4 regions of the Blautia sp. Sow4_E7 genome follow, and region 2 is predicted to be linked to each of the others. Evidence: riboswitches for the same ligand, from Rfam matches in the RefSeq annotation. Region 2 holds a riboswitch; each other region holds the start of a gene.
The links. Region 2 has a riboswitch for tetrahydrofolate ahead of ACTQ50_RS08010 (folate family ECF transporter S component). Riboswitches for the same ligand answer to the same signal wherever they lie in the genome.
Positions count from the first base shown of each region.

Region 1: it holds a riboswitch for tetrahydrofolate, as region 2 does, so the genes downstream of both, ACTQ50_RS14885 (folate family ECF transporter S component) here and ACTQ50_RS08010 (folate family ECF transporter S component) in region 2, are expected to answer to the same signal.
Region 3: it holds a riboswitch for tetrahydrofolate, as region 2 does, so the genes downstream of both, ACTQ50_RS12595 (folate family ECF transporter S component) here and ACTQ50_RS08010 (folate family ECF transporter S component) in region 2, are expected to answer to the same signal.
Region 4: it holds a riboswitch for tetrahydrofolate, as region 2 does, so the genes downstream of both, folE (GTP cyclohydrolase I FolE) here and ACTQ50_RS08010 (folate family ECF transporter S component) in region 2, are expected to answer to the same signal.

Region 1 is NZ_JBQKLL010000033.1:1,918-7,056, forward strand. Features, by position in the region: gene galT (UDP-glucose--hexose-1-phosphate uridylyltransferase) at 1-930, shown strand, start outside; gene ACTQ50_RS14880 (DUF4209 domain-containing protein) at 1,384-1,983, shown strand; gene ACTQ50_RS14885 (folate family ECF transporter S component) at 2,170-2,742, opposite strand; THF riboswitch at 2,814-2,911, opposite strand; gene galE (UDP-glucose 4-epimerase GalE) at 3,105-4,121, shown strand; gene ACTQ50_RS14895 (MFS transporter) at 4,366-5,139, shown strand, end outside.
Region 2 is NZ_JBQKLL010000010.1:28,050-33,188, reverse strand. Features, by position in the region: gene ACTQ50_RS08025 (amidohydrolase family protein) at 1-165, shown strand, start outside; gene ACTQ50_RS08020 (hypothetical protein) at 146-1,309, opposite strand; gene ACTQ50_RS08015 (hypothetical protein) at 1,306-1,530, opposite strand; THF riboswitch at 1,707-1,808, shown strand; gene ACTQ50_RS08010 (folate family ECF transporter S component) at 1,895-2,455, shown strand; gene ACTQ50_RS08005 (GNAT family N-acetyltransferase) at 2,702-3,457, opposite strand; gene ACTQ50_RS08000 (SGNH/GDSL hydrolase family protein) at 3,545-4,165, opposite strand; gene ACTQ50_RS07995 (prepilin peptidase) at 4,465-4,974, shown strand; gene ACTQ50_RS07990 (hypothetical protein) at 4,971-5,139, shown strand, end outside.
Region 3 is NZ_JBQKLL010000022.1:28,392-33,530, forward strand. Features, by position in the region: gene ACTQ50_RS12590 (beta-N-acetylhexosaminidase) at 1-738, shown strand, start outside; gene ACTQ50_RS12595 (folate family ECF transporter S component) at 930-1,496, opposite strand; THF riboswitch at 1,568-1,665, opposite strand; gene cbiM (cobalt transporter CbiM) at 2,214-3,218, shown strand; gene ACTQ50_RS12605 (energy-coupling factor transporter transmembrane component T family protein) at 3,221-4,036, shown strand; gene ACTQ50_RS12610 (energy-coupling factor ABC transporter ATP-binding protein) at 4,075-4,743, shown strand; gene ACTQ50_RS12615 (MutS-related protein) at 4,914-5,139, shown strand, end outside.
Region 4 is NZ_JBQKLL010000045.1:18,436-23,574, reverse strand. Features, by position in the region: gene ACTQ50_RS16950 (NUDIX hydrolase) at 1-269, opposite strand, end outside; gene ACTQ50_RS16945 (aminopeptidase P family protein) at 375-2,162, opposite strand; THF riboswitch at 2,296-2,392, shown strand; gene folE (GTP cyclohydrolase I FolE) at 2,645-3,202, shown strand; gene ACTQ50_RS16935 (HD domain-containing protein) at 3,199-3,696, shown strand; gene folP (dihydropteroate synthase) at 3,736-4,545, shown strand; gene folK (2-amino-4-hydroxy-6-hydroxymethyldihydropteridine diphosphokinase) at 4,596-5,139, shown strand, end outside.

The DNA of each region.
Region 1 (5,139 bases), on a different contig from region 2:
CACCCGGCAAGACAAAATCACAGGATCATTCCGATTACGATCAATGACAGCCCATGGGGATTCCAGTACTCACCCTATGTATATTATAACGAGCACTGCATCGTGTTTAATTCCTGTCACACCCCCATGAAGATTGAACGGAACACATTTGTGAAGCTGTTTGATTTTGTAAAACTGTTTCCACATTATTTCCTGGGCTCCAATGCAGACCTTCCAATTGTAGGCGGTTCTATTTTAAGCCATGACCATTTCCAGGGAGGACATTATACCTTCGCAATGGCTAAGGCACCGATTGAAAAGCATGTGACCATTCCTGGATTTGAGGATGTGGAAGCGGGAATTGTAAAGTGGCCGTTATCAGTGCTCCGTATCCGTCATAAAAATCCAGAACGGTTGATTGACCTTGCAACACATGTGCTGCAGGCATGGAGAGGCTATACAGATGAAGCAGCCTTTGTATTTGCCAATACGGACGGAGAGCCACATAATACCATAACCCCAATTGCCCGTAAAGTGGAAGATGTATACGAGCTGGATCTGACACTTCGCAATAATATTACGACGAAAGAACATCCACTTGGTGTATATCATCCACATGCACAGTACCATCATATTAAAAAGGAAAATATCGGACTGATCGAGGTAATGGGGCTTGCAGTTCTTCCAGCCCGATTAAAAGAAGAACTGGAGCTTTTAGAGGAATACATTTTATCTGGAAAAGATATTTCTTCAAATGAAAAAATAGCAAAGCATGAGGATTGGGTGAAAGAATTGCTGGAAAAATATCCGGATATTAATGCAGAGAACATTCATGCAATTCTTCAAAAAGAAGTAGGACTGGTGTTTGTACATGTGCTGGAAGATGCCGGAGTTTATAAATACACACCAAAAGGAAGAGAAGATTTTATGCGTTTTGTGGACAGTTTATAGGACGTATTCTGATCGTGATTATAATGAATGCTGTAGTATGAAGTACAAAACTACAGAACAAGAAAATATTTTATAACAGCAGTTGCAGCCGGTATCTCATGATATATAAAATGAGAATATCGGCTGCTTTTCATTATTTATTTTTACCCTAAAAAGGTAATCTGCTGAAAACCAAAACTGTAGTTTGGATCTCAACTGAAAAAATTGAATTTTTCTGTTACCATCCACTATTTTTTACGATATATATTATGAATGGAAATATTTTTATTCAAAAAGGCGCCTTATCGCGCCTTATCTGTTGCTGGTCAGATTATGGACAGTGACTTTTATCTTAAAGAACCCCGGAGGACAACCTGTAAATGAATGATGATGAAATTATAAATCTGTTTTTGAAAAGAGATGAGAATGGAATTATAGAACTGAGTACTAAGTATCATCCCTATTGCTACAAGATTGCCTGGAATTTATTGGCGAATAGAGAAGATTGTTGCACAAACAACAGTTGGAAATGCTTTTGAATATATTCGCACTAATTATGTAATTGAAGAGAAGGATATAAGAGATATTGTTGCGAAAAGCGTTATTGTCCCGAATGATCGAAAAGAATCATATAGCAAAGGCCTTTTAGCAGGCTTTACTGGTGATTTTATTACTGCTTTAAGTATTCTTGTTCCACAGATTGAAAATGCAGTCAGGTGTTTAGCTATCGAATGCGGTGAACCTGTGTACAATATAAATGAAGAGGGAATAGAAGAAATAAAAACAATGCATGCAGTTTTGGAACTGGAAGGTATAAAAGACTGTCTGGATGAAGACCTTTTGCTTGCATTGAAAACAATTTTTTGTTCTAAATTTGGATTTAACATACGAAATAATATTGCCCATGGAATCTTCTCAGACAATTTTTTTCAAAGTTTCAAAGCACTTTATGTGTGGTGGTTTGCATTGAAATTTTGTTATCTATTTACAGGAAAACTACAATTAGAGAATAGAGATAAGGTCAATAATAAGCTAAACAAATTATTAGAGACAACAAACAGAGTTTCCGAATAAAGTTTTTGGTAATCGAGGAAAGCAGCGGGTACATAAGTTGCGATGATTTATTATAATTTTAAGTGATTATTGATAAAGCTAGAAATTTCTAAAGATGATAAAAAATGCGGATATCAGTGGCTTATGAAGCATTGGAATATCCGCATTTTTATATTCATATGAGTAAGTTGTCATACTTTGAAATATTTACAGTTGCTTTATAGCCTGTTTCCTAAAAAGATTAAAAATTCCTGTCTGTTCAATCAATCTTGTGATGGTAAAGAAGATAAAGGAATCAATTGGCCACATGATCAAGTTCTTTACAGTACGCATTGGGAGGATTGCAAGGAATCCTTTTCCGTAGAGCATGTCCAGCCATAAGGTATTTAACAGAACATTTACAATCAGAACGACAACCAGTTTTGCAATCAGCACGCGACGGAAAGTGAGCTTATGTTTGTAGTAAAAATATCCATAAATAAATGCCGCGAGCATTGCGTTAAAGGTGAACCCAAAGAAAAATGGACCATCAGGGCGGATAAAGAATTTCACAATATCCAGCACACCGGCAAACAGACATCCGGTAATGGGTCCAAACAGATAATCAGCAATCTGGTTTGGGATACCGGAAAATCCAATTTTTACATAGGGACCGATATTGATAGAAGCAACTGAATTTAAAATCAGTGCCAGGGCAGCAAGCATTGCACAGACTGCCAGTGTAGAAGTGGTTTTCAGCTCTTTGGCTGAGGTGAGAAACATGTTCTTTGTTTTCTCCATAAAAAAATTACCTCCTTTTCTTTTTTCGCTCACAATAGGAGATAATTTATGGATTCATATTTATCTTCTGTTGCAGCGAGAAGCAATCCACGAACCGCAAGATTTCTCTTTTCGTCCTCCGGCAACTCTCCATCCGGAAGGCACTTTACGCTCATGAATTTACTCTGCATTACTTTACATGGGGCAGTATATAGCAGATTATTGGAAAAAGCAAGAAAAAATATATAAAAATATAAGTTTTTGCAATTAAGAAATCAGACAAGAAATCGTGGCATTTTCTCCATATTTTCTAAAACTTTGTCCATATGTTTTTACAAAAATCAGACTATAATAAAAGAAAAAACCGTTCAGGAGGAATCATTATGGCAATTTTAGTTACAGGTGGTGCTGGTTATATTGGAAGCCACACGGTAGTGGAGCTTCAGAATGCAGGATATGATGTTGTGGTACTGGACAATTTAAGCAATGCAAGTGAAAAAGCACTGGACAGAGTATCAAAAATCACAGGAAAACCAGTGAAGTTTTATAAGGCAGATATTCTGGACAGAGATGCTTTAAATGATATTTTTGACAAGGAAACTATTGAGTCCTGCATCCATTTTGCAGGTTTGAAGGCAGTTGGAGAATCTGTGGTTAAGCCCTGGGAGTATTATGAAAATAACATAGCAGGCACTTTAACCCTGGTTGATGTAATGAGAAAACATAATGTGAAAAATATTATTTTCTCTTCCTCAGCAACTGTATATGGAGATCCGGCACAGATTCCGATTACAGAAGAATGCCCAAAGGGACAGTGTACGAATCCGTATGGCTGGACAAAATCCATGCTGGAACAGGTGCTTACCGATATCCAGAAAGCAGATCCAGAATGGAATGTTATGCTTCTTCGTTACTTTAATCCAATTGGCGCACATAAGAGTGGAACAATTGGAGAGAACCCAAATGGCATTCCCAATAACCTTATGCCATATATTACACAGGTAGCAGTTGGTAAGCTGAAGGAACTTGGTGTATTTGGAAATGATTATGATACTCCGGATGGAACTGGTGTAAGAGACTATATTCATGTTGTGGATCTGGCAAAGGGGCATGTAAAAGCGCTTAAGAAAATCGAGGAAAATCCTGGGCTTGCGATTTACAATCTGGGAACCGGAAAGGGCTATAGTGTTCTTGATATTGTAAAGAATTTTGAAGCTGCAACTGGTGTGAAAATTCCATATGTGATCAAACCTCGCCGAGCCGGAGATATTGCAACTTGTTATTGTGATGCATCTAAGGCAGAAAAAGAGCTTGGCTGGAAAGCAGAAAACGGTATCCGTGAGATGTGTGAAGATTCCTGGAGATGGCAGTCTAATAATCCGCAGGGATATGAAGAATAGGATGTATATTTAAAATAAGAGAGCTGTAAGATGCAGCCCTCTTATTTTTTTGAATAATTGACCTTATGTTATAAATGAACGCATTTTTTATCCTGAAATGTTCTATTTTTTAAAATTCTACAATTTTGTGCATGTTTTGTTAAATGTTGTTTATGTAATTTTGGGAAAGATAAAGATATAATTATATTCGGATTAAGGAAGTACGAAAATAAACCTGAAAAAACAGGAGAAAGAGAAGGAAAACATGGAAGAAAAAAGATATTTGAAATGGTACAACAAAGTCGGATACGGTTCCGGAGATGTGGCTGGAAATGTGGTATATGCATTCCTTTCCACCTTCGTAATGCTCTATCTGACCAATACTGTTGGATTGAACCCGGGTATTGTAGGAACATTGATTGCAGTATCAAAACTGTTTGATGGAGTGACCGATATTTTCTTCGGCTCTATGATTGATAAGACAAAAACAAAAATGGGAAAAGCAAAACCCTGGATGCTGTATGGTTATATCGGCTGTGCAGTTACTTTGATCGGTGTATTTGCAATTCCGGAAAGTCTTGGACAGACAGCGCAGTATGCATGGTTCTTTATTGCATATTCCCTGTTAAATGCAGTGTTCTATACAGCAAATAACATTGCATATTCAGCTCTTACAGCTCTGATTACCAAAAACAGCAAAGAACGTGTAGAAATGGGATCTTACCGTTTTATCTTTGCATTTTCTACCAGTCTTTTGATCCAGTCTGTCACTATCAAGTTTGTTGAGATTATGGGAGGGGGAGCTGCTGGATGGAGAATTGTAGCAATCATTTATGCCATCATTGGACTTATTATAAATACAGTTTCTGCATTATCTGTAAAAGAGCTTCCAGAAGAAGTCTTAAACGAAGATGCATCAAGCGCAGTAGATGAAAAATATAGCCTTATTGAAGCTGCAAAACTGTTATTTTCCAACAGATTTTATATTATGATCTGCGTAACCTACATTCTGCAGCAGATTTATTCCGCAATGCTCAGT
Region 2 (5,139 bases):
GCTCTTGGCAGTGACGCAGGTGCTTATATGGTTCCACATGGAACCGGTCTGCGAGATGAATATCAGGCTTTTAAGGATATTCTGGGAGAATCAGATCAGGTATGTTCATGGCTGAGGGATGGAGAAAAAAAGATTCAGGACACTTTCAGGCGTCCTGAATCTTAATGGAAGTATAGATATTAGATTCTTTGGATTTGGTAGGATCAAAGGTAATACGAATACCAGCACCAGCTTCCATGCTGCTGGTAGAAGTATCCTTTGCGCCTTCTGTAAAACAGGTGATAGTTGCTCCGTCACCAGTCTGAAGGGTAACGGTATTGGCGGTATGTCCGATGATCGTGCCGCTGACGGTATAGGAAAGATTGCGGGTAGCAAGGGAATCTGGATCATCTCCGGTAACAGAGGTGATCGTAACGCCTTCCAGTGAATTTCCCTGATACTGTCCCTTGTAATTGATGGTCACATAGGAGCCAGGTGCTGTTCCTCCTTTGAAGTAAGAGGGAATCTGGGAGAGGTCTACATTCAGTGAGCTCTGGGAAGTATCTGCTCCTGTGGGCTGGATAGTCAGAATATTGGAAGAGATATTCTGAATTACTGCATGCAGCTGTTGCTCTTTCCCTGATTCATCAGCAGAATCCTGTGCAGGATCTGGGGTTGGTGTTGGATCTGGAAGTGTCAGCGGATCAATATCTGAAATACTAAGTACTTTCAAGTGGCTGGCATTAAGGGAAGAACCCTGCCCATCCTGATTGGAAGCAAATTTTCCCTTAAAATGAATGTATACCCATACCCCGGCGTGGACACCGTTCTGGTAGTATTGTTCCGTTCCGGTAATGGGGTAGGTAGCTGTTTTGCCCTTTTTATTTTTGATGGTTATGGTGTTGGGAGTTAGGCTCTGGACTTCTCCGTAAGCCTTTCTTTCTTCCAGCTGATTCTTTTTATGAAAGTCATCCACTACTTTTAATGCTTTTACGGTGCTGGTATCGTCATTGGACAGCTGCCCCTCGTAAATCACGCTGATTTCGTCTCCTGTGATCATGCCATCTTCACATTCCAGAGTTGCCTCTGAAACATCAAAGACATAGGTCTGCTCCTGGCTTGCCATAGTGAGCGTAGCACCAGTGAAGTCCTGGAGGGTTCCCTTGATTTCATCCATATAAACCCGCTGTTTGGGGGTATCTGAAGTTTCCTGTGCAGTACTATTATCTGGCTGGGAAGAAGTATAACTGGCAATCAGGTCGCCAGCCGTACATCCAGACAGAGAGAGCAGCACGCAGGAACTAAGAAGTAGCTTTGCGAATTTCTTCATGATTGGTTTATATCCTCCGAATTCAGAAATGGTACAGGAAGAAAGTCAAAAACCTGCCGGTATGCATCCCATTCCTCCAGATTATCAGGCATACGATAGCCAAGTCCTGTACATTCTGTTGTGGCGTTTGTATTCAGGTAATTATCATAAAAAATATTATAAGGGTTTTGAAGAAGCGACTGTTCCCGGGAAGACGATGGCTGTTTTGATCTTATACTCATACGGATACTCCTTTTATCTGATATTTATCCCACATAAGGGGAGCTATTCTTAGAGTATGCGAAAAAGGAAAAAGTATACACAAGGTTACAGCGAACAGTACCTTCAATGTGAATATTATAACAAATACATATTGAAATTTCCATATTTTGTGCTATAATCAGCTTAAATAAATAATAGCGAAGTAGGAATTTATGCGTTAAGTGTTCATTGGCTGGGGAGTCGCCGTGAAACGAAAAGCAGCAGGACTGCTTACGATATATTTTCCGCACCCGTTGCTACATGTGAGAACATCTCATAATGTGGAGGGATTATTATTTATGGTAACTACTCTGTTATTTTAATCATTATGGAGGTGTTTTTTTTATGCGTAAAAACAAACAGACATGGAGCGTCAAGACTCTTGTATTTCTGGCGCTGCTGGTTGCAATCCAGCTTGTATTATCCCGTATCCTGGTAATTGATCTTGGTGTATACCGTATTACACTTGGAACCATTGCTACCGTATTAGCTGGTCTCTGGATGGGACCTGTGGCAGGTGGTGTGGAAGGTGCAGTTGCCGATATTATCGGATGTTTTATGAAAGGCTATGGTGTTAATCCGCTGATCACATTATCTGCTGTGACCTGGGGCGTTGTTGCCGGAGTAGCAGGTAAGCTGATGGCTGAGAAGAGCAGAAAAGTAAAAACAGCGATCATGTGTGCTGGAATTGTAATTTCTGGTGTGGTTGGTACTCTTGGATTTACGACTGCCGGACTGGTAATGATCGGAGCAAACTTCTATGCAATTATGCCGGGACGCCTTGTGCAGTTTGCAATTATGACTCCAATCTATTGTGTGCTTACAAGCCTTCTTTATTTCAGCCCGCTTACAAGTATGGTTGTTGGAAATGTAAGACCAGCGAAGCTGGAAAAGAAGACCGTGTAAAGTTACTGTTGACTGGTAATATTCCGCGAAAAGGTTACTGGTTACAGAATGAAGTGTGACGGTACAAAGAACAGTGCCATACATAGAATAAATAATGAAAATTGAATAATGTGACGTAATATAGATAAGACTGGCTAGTTCATAAATCTATAAAATACGATTCCCCAATAAAAAGACTGTGAACCATTTGTAACTTTACAAATTGGATTCACAGTCTTTTTTAGCAGAGTCTTTTTCAGACAGGCTTTAGTCCGTATGTGTCTGTACCCGGAACCAATATGTATAAACATAATGAAGTCCCAGGGATTCATAAAGATTGCGGGCAGGTGTATTCCCTTCAACCACTTGGAGATAAGCCTTGGTTGCCCCCTTCTTTTTGCCCTCCTTCAGAAGTGCAGTACAGATTTGGCGGGCATATCCCTTGTGGCGAAAATCTTCGCGGACATGAATGGCATAAAGTCCAATATAATTACGATCCAGGATTCCAAGTCCCGTGGCAATGATCTTTCCATTATTCCAGATAGAAGCACACACCGTATCTTTCACAATGGCGTGATACATGGAGGGAACTACTGCGCGGTGAACGGGATTAATGGTTCCCTTCAGATCAAAGAGACTTTCAATCCAGATATCAGGAATGTCATCTGTAAGCGTCACCAGATCACATGGAGCAGAAAGATCTGTTCCATCTAAGGAAGCAGCCATAACATTGGTGGTATGCTGGATTTCATAGTCGCGGTTTTCCAAAAGGTAATCAAAGTCAGGAGAGACCAGAGGGCTGATCTTAAAAATTGCCGGACTTCCCAGGCGCGCATACTCTGCCTCACAAAAAGAAACCTTTTCTCTCCAGGAGAGGGTAGAGGTTCCAAATTGTTCGACGCTGTTGGTTCGGTGTGTATAGAAATAGGAAAAACGGAGGATCCACCCATCATAAAGCTCCATTTTATGGGAGGGCCAGGCATTTAATGACATATCTTCGATTTCTTTGATTATCTTATCCATTGAAAAACCTTCTTTTACTTTAGAATTTAAATGTAATTATACATAAATCATGTGGGGAATGCAACTACACCGGAGTGTGTTTAAAAATCATTCGCCGTAAAATGAAAGCAGCAAAGGATACAATTTGTCCGCAATAAGCTTCTGTCCCTGTTCTGTAAGATGAATTCCGTCGACTGTAACTGCGGCATATCCATAGCGGTGTACCTCTTCATTTAGTTCTTTATGTAAGGAAATATAAGGCAGTTGAAAACTTTCTGCAAGTTCTTTTATGATTTCCTGCATGTCAGAAAGAAGGGGAAGCCACGTTTTATAAAAGGCTGGCCAGGAAAAAAGAAAAGGCTCCATCAAAATAATATGAGGGATGGATTTTGTTAATATTGTTAAAAGTTCTGTATAGTGCAGCTTGAAGGAAATAAGCATTTTAGATTGCTGTTCCTTGGTTCTGCACATATCTTCTATCATTCCGATATCGTTGATTCCAATCAAAATTGTTATAATATCACTGGAAAAAACATTATCGTCTTTTATTCTTTGCAAAAGCCTGTTTACAGTGAAGCCGTCTGTACCATAGTTGCGTACCTGACATGGAATTCCTTCTTTTTCAAAACGCCTGGACAGCATCTGCACATAGCCATTCCCAAGAAAATCAGCAGTAAAGCAGTGATCACAGTCTGTGATGCTGTCACCCAGACATGTTAATATTGTCATAATTTCACCTTCTTTTTGATTCTGTATAGAAACGATTTTTTATAATATTGATTATACTCTTTTTTTCAAAAGGGTTTATAGTTTTTTTACAAACTTTTGAAAAAAAGGACTGGACAAATGGAAAGGGAGAACCTATAATAAGACTCACCAGAAGTCATCTGGTATCGAAAGTCATCCTTTCGGATCGACTATTCCCTATTCTACGAAAGATAAAATAGCAGAATTTTTCTGCGCCAAAATACGAAGGATACCCTCCTGTTACGGATAAACACTACATCAAAGAAGGGATGGATCCGTCTATGCTTTTTTACAGAATATTTCCTGCCATAGCAGCGGGATGTGCCGTCCTGATGGATGTTCAAAGGACGAAGGTAGACAATGGCTGGCTCCTGTTCTGCATGCTGATCAGCCTGTTTACACGACTATGGGAAAAGGATGTGGGCAGTCTGGGAAACTGGATTTGCGGTCTGCTGCTTCCTGTATTGCTTCTGGGGATTTTGTTCCTTTTCAGAATGCTGGGAGCCGGTGATATCAAGCTTCTAAGCGTACTTGGAAGCCTGATGGGGCCTGTAAAAATTCTAAACTGCATGTTCTATTCCTTTCTGATCGGAGCAGTTCTATCAGCAGCTCTTATGGTTTCAAGCGGTATTTTCAGCCAGCGGATCCTTTATTTACTGCGTTACCTTTGTGATTATCTTAAAACAGGAAAAAGAAAACCCTATTACAAAAGCGGCATGCCGCCAGAAAACTTTCATTTCACAGTTCCTATATTTCTAAGTGCATTGCTCTATGCAGGAGGTGTCTATTGAAGAATATTTTTGCAGTCTGCGATCTTGAGGTGGATTATGCCCTGAATTTTATGGACTATCTGAACCAGAAGAAAAACATTCCCTTTGAAATCCAGGCATTTACAAATGTGGAGAGTCTGATTGCCTATGGGAAAATTAACCGGATTGAGTTGCTGCTGATTTCCC
Region 3 (5,139 bases), on a different contig from region 2:
GATGCAGTATGGCCAGGAGTGGCACTGTTTGCACATCTTGGATTCCATCAGGAATACAATGAAAAGGTACTGGAAGAAGAGTTTAAGGAGTGCGTGGGCGGAAATCTGAAAGACTTCATGGCTTTGGATGCTTTCGACTCGTTGTTCTTAAGTGGAAAGGCAAATCAGGAAGCGCAGAATCCATCCAAATATCTTCTGTATCAGGATCCACTGGCAGGGATTTTTGACCAGGAGGTGGTGATGAGCGGTGTTGACACAGGTGCCTACTATGAGAAATTAAAGGAGCAGATGGCAGCCTGCCAGGAGAACTCTCCAGAATATGCAGCGCTATTTACCTATTATGAAAAGCTGGCAGCTGTGCTGTCAGATAAGGCAGATCTTGGTGTACGCATGAAAGCAGCCTATGATAAGAACCAGCTGCTGGCTTTAAAGGAAATCTGTGAAAAAGAAATTCCAGAAACCATTCAGAATCTGGAAGAGATGAAAATCTTAAGGGAAGACCTGTGGATGTCAGAGGCAAAGCCCTTTGGCTATGAACTGATGGATGTGAAGCTAGGAGCTGTGCTCACCAGACTTAATAGCACCAGGCGCAGAGTGAAAAAGTATCTGGAGGGAAGCATCCCGTGTCTGGAGGAATTGGAAGAGGCGCGTCTTCCATACTTTGAGAAAAATGCAGACAAGCGGGAAAACCGCTGGAGCCAGATCATCAGTGGAAGTGACCTGATCGATACCATATAAAAAGCAGACAGACCGATTGTTTTCGGTTGCTTCGACCGAGCAGCTAAAACTACAGCAGTTGTTTTCCATGAGATAGTCACTTTTCTTTTGGGTAGTATAATAATATTAAAGCAGCGGATATTTTGACTTTCCACAAAGGTCAAATATCCGCTGCTTTTTTTATAATTGAAATATGTAGTTTACAAATAAAATCAGTTGACAGCCGGTTTCCTAAAAAGATTAAAAATTCCTGTCTGTTCAATCAGTCTTGTGATGGTAAAGAAGATAAAGGAATCAATTGGCCACATGATCAAGTTCTTTACAGTACGCATTGGAAGGATTGCTAGGAAGCCTTTTCCGTAGAGCATGTCCAGCCATAAGGTATTTAACAGGACGTTTACGATCAGAACGACTACCAGCTTTGCAACCAGCACACGGAGGAAGGTGAGCTTATGCTTGTAGTAAAAACATCCGTAAATAAATGCCGCAAGCATTGCATTAAAGGTAAATCCAAAGAAAAATGGTCCATCCGGGCGGATAAAGAATTTCACAATATCCAGCACACCGGCAAACAGACATCCAGTAATAGGTCCAAACAGATAATCAGCAATCTGATTTGGAATACCGGAAAATCCAATTTTTACATAGGGACCGATGTTGATAGAAGCAACTGAATTTAAGATCAGTGCCAGGGCAGCAAGCATTGCACAGACTGCCAGGGTAGAAGTGGTTTTCAGCTCTTTGGCTGAAGTGAGAAACATGTTTTTTGTTTTCTCCATAAAAAAATTACCTCCTTTTCTTTTTTCGCTCACAATAGGAGATAATTTATGGATTCATATTTATCTTCTGTTGCAGCGAGAAGCAATCCACGAACCGCAAGATTTCTCTTTTCGTCCTCCGGCAACTCTCCATCCGGAAGGCACTTTACGCTCATGAATTTACTCTGCATTACTTTACAAGGGGCAGTATATAGCAGATTACTGGAAAAAGCAAGAAAAAAATATGTAAAATTAGATAAAATGGTACAACAAAGTCGGATACGGTTTCGGAGATGTGTCAGAAAATACAAATATCAATTTACACGGGTTCATAATTACGATACAATTTCAATCAGGCAATATATGAAGCGGAACAGGAAGTCGCAGAAGGAGCAGCGCTGATTTTATTAGAAAGTGCAATGGAACAGCTCAATAAGAATTATTATGGATAATTTACTTAATTACAATAAAATTGGGCTTCCTGAAACAATAAAATGTTAAAAAATCGCGTAGTATGATGCTATTGGTAAAGGCGGCAGTAAAAAATAGAACGGAAAAAATGCGGCATTGATCTGGACGTATTTGGCTGGCTGGTATGAAAAAAAGAGCCAGATCCATTCCGAATTAGAATAGGTTCAGACCCCCCAGGGTGGGTTGTTGCTGTAAAAGAGCAGTGCTACAATACTATCATTACGAGGAGCGCACCGAATAAAATATTATGGGAAAGGAAGTATATCCATGCATATACCCGAAAACTATTTAAGCCCCTCCACCTGCGCTGTAATGACCGCTGCTATGGTTCCAGTCTGGGGATATTCCATCAATAAAGTGAAAAAAGAAATCCCGAAATCCAAGATGCCGCTTCTTGGCATTGGAGCTGCATTTTCATTCCTGGGGATGATGTTTAATATTCCCCTCCCGGGAGGAACAACCGGACATGCGGTAGGAGGAACCCTGATCGCAATTCTTACCGGAAATCCCGCAGCAGGATGTATTTCCGTCTCCATTGCCTTGCTGATCCAGGCACTTTTGTTTGGAGATGGGGGAATCCTTGCGTTTGGGGCAAACTGTTTTAACATGGCATTTGTATTACCTTATCTTGGATTTTTCCTGTATAAACTGCTTTTAAAGAAGACAGGTATGAGAAAACTTAGTGCTGCAATTGGTTCTTATGTAGGAATCAATGCTGCCGCTTTTTGTGCCGCTGTTGAATTTGGAATCCAGCCATTGTTGTTTAAAAGCGCAGAAGGACAGGCTCTTTACTGCCCGTACCCATTAAGCGTTTCTATTCCTGCTATGATGATCGGCCATATTACCTTATTTGGTCTTGCGGAGATCGTGCTAACAGCAGCAGTATTGGCTTTTGTGGAAAAAGTTACGCCTAAAGCACTGGACGAGATTCCGGACAAAACCGCATTTAAACCGTTATATATGTTAATGGCAGCCCTGATCGTGCTGACACCCCTTGGACTTCTGGCAACCGGTACTGCATGGGGAGAATGGGGCGTGGATGAAATTGCGTCTCTGATAAGCAAAGGCACCCAGCTTGGCTATACACCGGCAAGAATGGAAAACGGATTTACATTATCTGCTTTGTTCCCGGACTATTCCATGTCTGGAATGCCAGAATGGACTGCTTATATTCTTTCAGCAGTGGTGGGGGCAGCACTTTTGGTGATCATATTTAAACTGATTTCTTCTGTTATGAAAGAAAAAGTAGATTTCAAAAAGAAAGCTGCATGACAATGGAAAATTACAAAGAAGAGAATCAGCTTCCTGACTGGATGTACAGCCAGGAACCCTATGTCCCATCTAAGGATAAGGATGCATTTATAACCAAAAGCACAAAAGCCCTTTTATCTGTGCTTTCCAGACTGCAGTTTCAGGAAGGGAAGGATGGCAGAATTTCTGCCAGTCCTTCCTTGAAACTGTTTTATACGATCTTATATATTTTTCTTACAGCCTGTTCCCATAATTATCTGTTCGTATTGTTTATGTGTGCAGCGGTAACGGTAAGGCTTGCTTTTTTTCAGGTGTCTGCAATCCGGCAGATTTTAAGCGGAACCATAGGAGCAGTTCTTCTGTCTGTTTTAATTCTCCTTCCCTCTGTGTTTTCCGGAAATCCCAAGACGCTGATGAACATTACCTTCCGGGTATATGTATCGGTAACCCTTATGGGAATTTTGTCAGCAGGAACTTCCTGGAATAAATTAACTGGAAGTCTGCGGGCGTTTCATATTCCGTCTTTATTTGTTTTCACTCTGGATATTACATTAAAATACATTTCAGTTTTGGGAGAGGTCTGTTCCGATATGCTGACTGCTGTCAGACTCAGATCTGTAGGAAAGAACCCCAAAAAAGCAAAGGCTTTATCCGGAATTTTGGGAATCACTTTTATAAAGTCAGAGGAAATGGCAGAAGAAATGCATGCGGCCATGTGCTGCCGTGGTTTTACCGGGGAATATCAGATGGAACAAAAACACCAATTGAATCGGGCGGATTTGTTTTACATTTTCCTTATGCTTGGATGTGTAGCTATGTTTGCATATCTGAACCGATAGCAGAGATTTGTCCAAATGGATATAAATGGGAGGCAGTTATGATCAGACTTGAAAATGTATGTTTTGCTTATGAAAAGGAGATTGCACTTCGGTATGTAAATCTCCATGTTGAAAAGGGAGACTCTCTGGTAATACAAGGCCCAAACGGATGTGGGAAATCAACGCTTATCAAGCTGTTAAATGGAATTATCTTTCCAACTGAGGGAAGCTATCACTATCTGGAACATGAGATCACGGAAAAATCGTTAAAAGACATCCGTTTTGCCAAATGGTTTCATCAGCAAATGGGATACGTGTTCCAAAATGCAGATACACAGCTTTTTTGTGGAAGTGTAGAGGAAGAGGTGGCGTTTGGTCCCATACAGATGGGCTTACCGGATACGGAAGTCAAAAGAAGAACAGAAGATTGCCTTAGATTGTTCGGGATAGAAAAGTTAAAAGAACGCCCACCCTATCATTTAAGTGGTGGGGAGAAGCGGAAGGTTTCCCTAGCCTGTATTCTTTCCCTGAATCCACAAGTGTTGATCCTGGATGAGCCTCTTGCCGGTTTGGATGAAAAGACACAGGACATGCTATTGGATTTTTTGAAAAACTTTCACAAGGCAGGGAAAACGCTGATCACAATTACCCATAATCGGCAGCTTGCCAGTATCTTAGGCACTAAATTTGCATACATGAATGAAGAACATGAATTGAAAATGACTTAAGAAGGGAATCTGTTTTTCTGTATTTGAAATTTTTTACTCTTTTGTTCCGTTTAAAATAGTGTAAAATGTTTAGAGGAGAGAGGAACATGAAAAATTTCTTATAACAGCAGGAAAAACACTGGCATTTTTATTAAAAAGTATTCATTTAGAATAGATAGGGGTGAACTGGAATGAATCCATATGTATCCGTAATCCTGACAATAGCAGTGTGTCTTTTGATATTTGCTTTATGGATCATATATGAAAATTATAGAAATAAAAAGCGGATTTTAAATAAGATTCGAAGAAACTGGGGGAAGCCGTTTACCCGGCAATACGAACCTGGTGATATTGAGCAGATTTCCCATTATTTTAGACGAAGGGAGAAAGAAGGTTTTACAATAGACGATATTACCT
Region 4 (5,139 bases), on a different contig from region 2:
TATCCATTGGCTGTAAATACACACATAAGCTCAGATTCACATTCACTGTTTATAAAGGTTACCAGACCACGAAATTTGTAGGAAGTAAGTGTGAGTCCTGTTTCTTCTTTTACTTCACGCAGAAGACATTCTTCAGGGGATTCCTGATCTTCTGTATGTCCACCTACACCAATCCATTTGCCTTTATTTATGTCATTTTGCTTTTTTACTCTGTGAAGCATCAGATATTTGCCATCGTTTTCGATATAGCATAAAGTAGTTATCGTCATTTATTCTCCTTCCCGCAGGCACTGCTTTTTTCTGTAAAATATAAAACAGGGGCGATGCATATCAGTTTTATACATGTCCCTGTTTACTGTTTTAAATGATTAATTTCAGATTTCGCGTGTAGCTTCTTTCAGCCATTCTTTTTCCTCTTCTTCCAGATATGGAGAAATCTTTTTATATACCTGTGCATGATAATTATTAAGAAGCGCCCGTTCCTGCATGGTCATCAGTTCCGGAACAACAGCATCCAGATCAAACGGTACCATAGTCAGATGTTCAAAGCACATAAACTGACCAAATGAGGTTTTCTCTGCTTTTTTGCATACAAGCAGGTTTTCGTGGCGGATTCCATATTGGTTTTCCACATAGTATCCAGGCTCATCCGATGTGATCATACCCTCTTCCAATACTGCATTATCTCCCTGAATAATTCTCCAGCGAAAGCTGTTTGGTCCTTCATGAACATTCAGAAGATAACCAACTCCATGTCCCGTTCCATGATTAAAATCCTGTCCCATTTCCCATAACGGACCACGCGCCAGATAATCCAGATTTACACCAGTACAGCCATAACGGAATTTGGCATTTCCAAGGTTCAGCATGCCACGTAAAACAGCGGTAAAATATTTCTTCTGCTCGTCATTCACAGAGCCCATAACAATTGTGCGGGTGGTATCTGTAGTACCTTCGTAATAGTGTCCGCCTGTGTCTGCCAGAAGGAAATTGCCAGGCTCAATGGCAATATCTGTCTCTGGTGTTGCAGAATAATGGTTGATGGCAGCATGAATGCCATAAGAAATAATGGGGTCAAAGCTGTTATCGATAAAGTTCTCCTGCTGGGCACGGAAGCTGTACAGCTTCTCTCCTGCGCTTAACTCTGTCATTGGAATTTTTCCTACATTTTTCTTTAGCCAGCAGATGAATTTAGTAAGCGCAACTCCATCTTTGATATGAGCGATACGTTCATTTTCTACTTCTACTGGATTTTTAATTGATTTCGGAAGAAAAGTCAGGTTGGCTTCATCCAGAATCGTTACTTCCTTCGGAATACTGTTTACCAGACGACAGTTGGCTTTCTTTTTACAAAGAAGAACTGTCATGTCTTTCTCAAATGTTTTTACATATTCATAAATGCTGTCATAGGGCAGAATGGTTACGCCATCCTTAGATAATGCGTCCAGAATTGAAGCCGAAAATGCTTTTTCATTTGCAAACAGCCTGATTTCTGTTTTGGTCATGACCAAATAAGAGAGAACAACCGGACAGCAATGTACATCGCCGCCACGAATATTCAGCAGCCATGCAATGTCATCCAGAGAAGTCAGTACAAATCCATCTGCACCTTTCTCTTCCATTGATTTACGGATTCTTGCACATTTGTCAGCACGGGATTCGCCTGCCCATTTTACATCCAGTTCCATAACCGGTTCACAGGAAAGTGCCGGACGATCTTTCCAGATTTCTCCTACCAGATCAGAATCTGTCTGAAGAGCAGCTCCTTTTTTTGCAAGAAGTTCGACCAGTTCATCTGCTTCTTTGGCGCTGACGGTTCTTCCGTCAAAACCAAGACACATTCCCTCGCCTAATTTTTCTTCCAGAAACTGGTGCACAGTGGGAACATCTGGTTCTCCCATTTTAAAAAGCTCTACACCCGTTCCCTCCAGCTGTGCCGCCGCCTGGATAAAATATCTTCCATCTGTCCACAATCCAGCCATATCCTGCATGATGACTGCTCTGCCAGCAGATCCGGTAAAACCTGTAATATATTTTCTGCACTTAAAGTATTCTCCTACATATTCAGATGCATGAAAATCATCTGTGGGAACAAGATAAGCATCTATTTTCTTCTCTGCCATTACTTCCCGAAGTGCGGTGATTCGTTCTTTAACTGTCATAAAACTGACTCCTTCCAGTGAATTTTGTCTATTCCTATTATAATATCCACAGTATCCTTTCGCAACCTGTTTAAGAAAAAACTCTTTTCTATTCCACAAAGACGTGATATACTTACTTTCGAAATGAATGATATGCAAAATAGGATTTTATGCGTCAAGTGTTCAGTGAATGGGGAGTTGTCACTGAAACGAAAAGCACGTCTTACGGTATATTATCCGCACCCGTTGCAAGCACTATAAGAGGGATATCTCATATTGTGTCAGAGCCTACCCGAAAGGGAATTTCTGCAAGATGCACGTTGCGATTTGTGGAAACGATTTTTAACAGGCTCAAGGGAATGTTTTCGACATACATTCTATCACAATTGGAGATATCCTTTTTTTGCGTATTAAACAGGCAGATATTCGAATTCGAAAATCCTTCCCCGGTTTTGTCAAAAAAGGATAGTCTCCGTAATCAAATACAAAGGAGGTTATTTTGAATGGTTGACAAACAAAAAGTAGAACAGGCCATCCGTCTGCTTCTGGAAGGAATCGGTGAGGATATTACCCGGGAGGGACTGATTGATACTCCCGACAGAATTGCACGTATGTGCGAGGAAATTTACGGTGGTCTTGATCAGGAAGCAGATCACCATTTACTGAAGCAGTTTCCAGTAGAAAATAATGAAATCGTATTGGAAAAAGATATTACTTTTTACTCTATGTGCGAACATCATCTGATGCCTTTTTATGGTAAGGCACACCTGGCTTATATTCCCGATGGAAAAGTCACAGGATTAAGCAAGCTGGCACGTACGGTAGAAGTTTACGCCAGAAGGCCGCAGATCCAGGAACGCCTCACGGTACAGATTGCGGACGCTCTGGAGCGTGCCCTCTCTCCGAAGGGAATTATGGTTATGCTGGAAGCAGAACACACCTGCATGACCATGCGAGGCGTTAAAAAGCCAGGCAGCAAAACAATTACAACTGTAACCCGCGGAGCTTTCAAAGAAGATAAGGAGCTGCAGAAAATGTTCCTTTCCATGGTCGGAAAATGAGCAGTTCTTTTTCTGAAACAAACCGTATTTCTTTAATCTGGCGCCATCCCCTTTATCAAAAACACTGTGAGAAAATACAGGAGCTTGAAAAAGATCGTATTTTCTGCCGACATACGCCTGAACACTTTCTGGATGTTGCCAGGCTGATGTATATTTATTCTCTGGAAGACAAGCTTAATCTGTCCAGGGAGATCATTTATGCCACTGCTCTTCTTCATGACATTGGCCGCGCGCAGCAATATCTGTTGGGTATTCCCCATGACATTGCAGGAGCCGAAATAGCCGGAAAGATTCTGACAGACCTGCACTTTACAGAGCAGGAAAAAAAAGAAATACTATCTGCGATCAGTCAGCACAGGAACGATTGTTCTGACCAAAAATTGTCAAACCTGCTATATAAAGCTGATAAAAAATCCAGAAATTGTTTTTCATGTTCAGCAGCCTCAGAATGTTACTGGCCTTCTGAGAAAAAAAATCTGACAATTGAATATTGAGTTTTCTAAAAAATCTAACAGAGAGGATGGTTTCTGTTTATGAAAATTGGAAATCGTTTTTTTGATACACAAAATCACACTTATATAATGGGAATTTTAAATATTACTCCTGATTCTTTTTCCGATGGTGGGAAATGGAATCATTTAGATGAAGCTTTGCGGCATACAGAAGCCATGATCGCGGATGGTGCGGATATTATCGATATCGGCGGGGAGTCTACGCGTCCCGGACACACGCCGGTCAGTGCGGAGGAAGAAGCTCAGAGAGTTTTACCCGTTATAGAAACAGTCAGAAAACGTTTTGACGTTCCCATTTCTGTAGATACCTTCAAAAGCAGCGTGGCAGAAAGCGCGATTCAGGCCGGCGCAGACCTGGTCAACGATATCTGGGGATTAAAATATGATTCTAAAATGGGAGCTGTAATTGCAAAATACGATGCTGCATGCTGTCTCATGCACAATAAGTCCAATACAGAATATAACAATTTTCTCATTGATATGCTTTCTGAAACACAGGAATGTGTCAACCTTGCAAGAAAAGCAGGGATCAAAGAAGATAAAATCATTCTCGACCCAGGGGTTGGATTTGGAAAAACATTTGAGATGAATCTGGAAACCATGAAGCATCTGGAGCTTTTCCAGAATCTGGGCTTTCCGGTTCTTCTTGGTACCTCACGCAAGTCGATGATCGGACTGGCACTTGATCTGCCTGTAGACCAGCGTGTAGAGGGAACACTGGCTACCAGTGTAATTGGTGTGATGAAGGGCTGTTCTTTTGTACGTGTTCATGATGTCAAGGAGAACAGACGCGTGATCCAGATGACAGAAGCAATTTGGGGTTGTAATTAAAATTCAAATTTTTCAAAATTGTAAATAGTCAACAGAAAGGAACAACTGTTATGGATGAAACCAGATTTGATAAAATAGAAATTAAAGAACTGGAAATTTTTGCCAACCATGGTGTTTATCCGGAAGAAAATGTACTTGGACAAAAATTTGTTATTTCTGCCACCCTCTTTACGCACACACGTCAGGCAGGGTTAACGGATGACCTGTCTTCTTCTATTAATTACGGAGAAGTCAGCCACATGATTACGGATTTTACCCAAAAACATACTTTTAAGCTTTTGGAAGCGCTTGCAGAAAATCTTGCAGAGATGCTGCTCGACTCTCTTTCCGGTCTGGAACAGATCACACTGAAAATTGAGAAGCCCTGGGCTCCTGTTGGTCTTCCACTGAAAACCGTATCTGTGGAAATCACAAGAAAATGGCATACTGCATACATTGCTTTTGGCTCTAATATGGGCGATAAAAAGCTGTTCATCGACAATGGGATACGTGGTTTGAAAAAAACAAAAGGATGCCGGATAGAGGCTGTTTCTGATTATCTTGTAACAGAACCTTATGGCGTTACCGATCAGGATGAATTTCTGAATGGAGTTT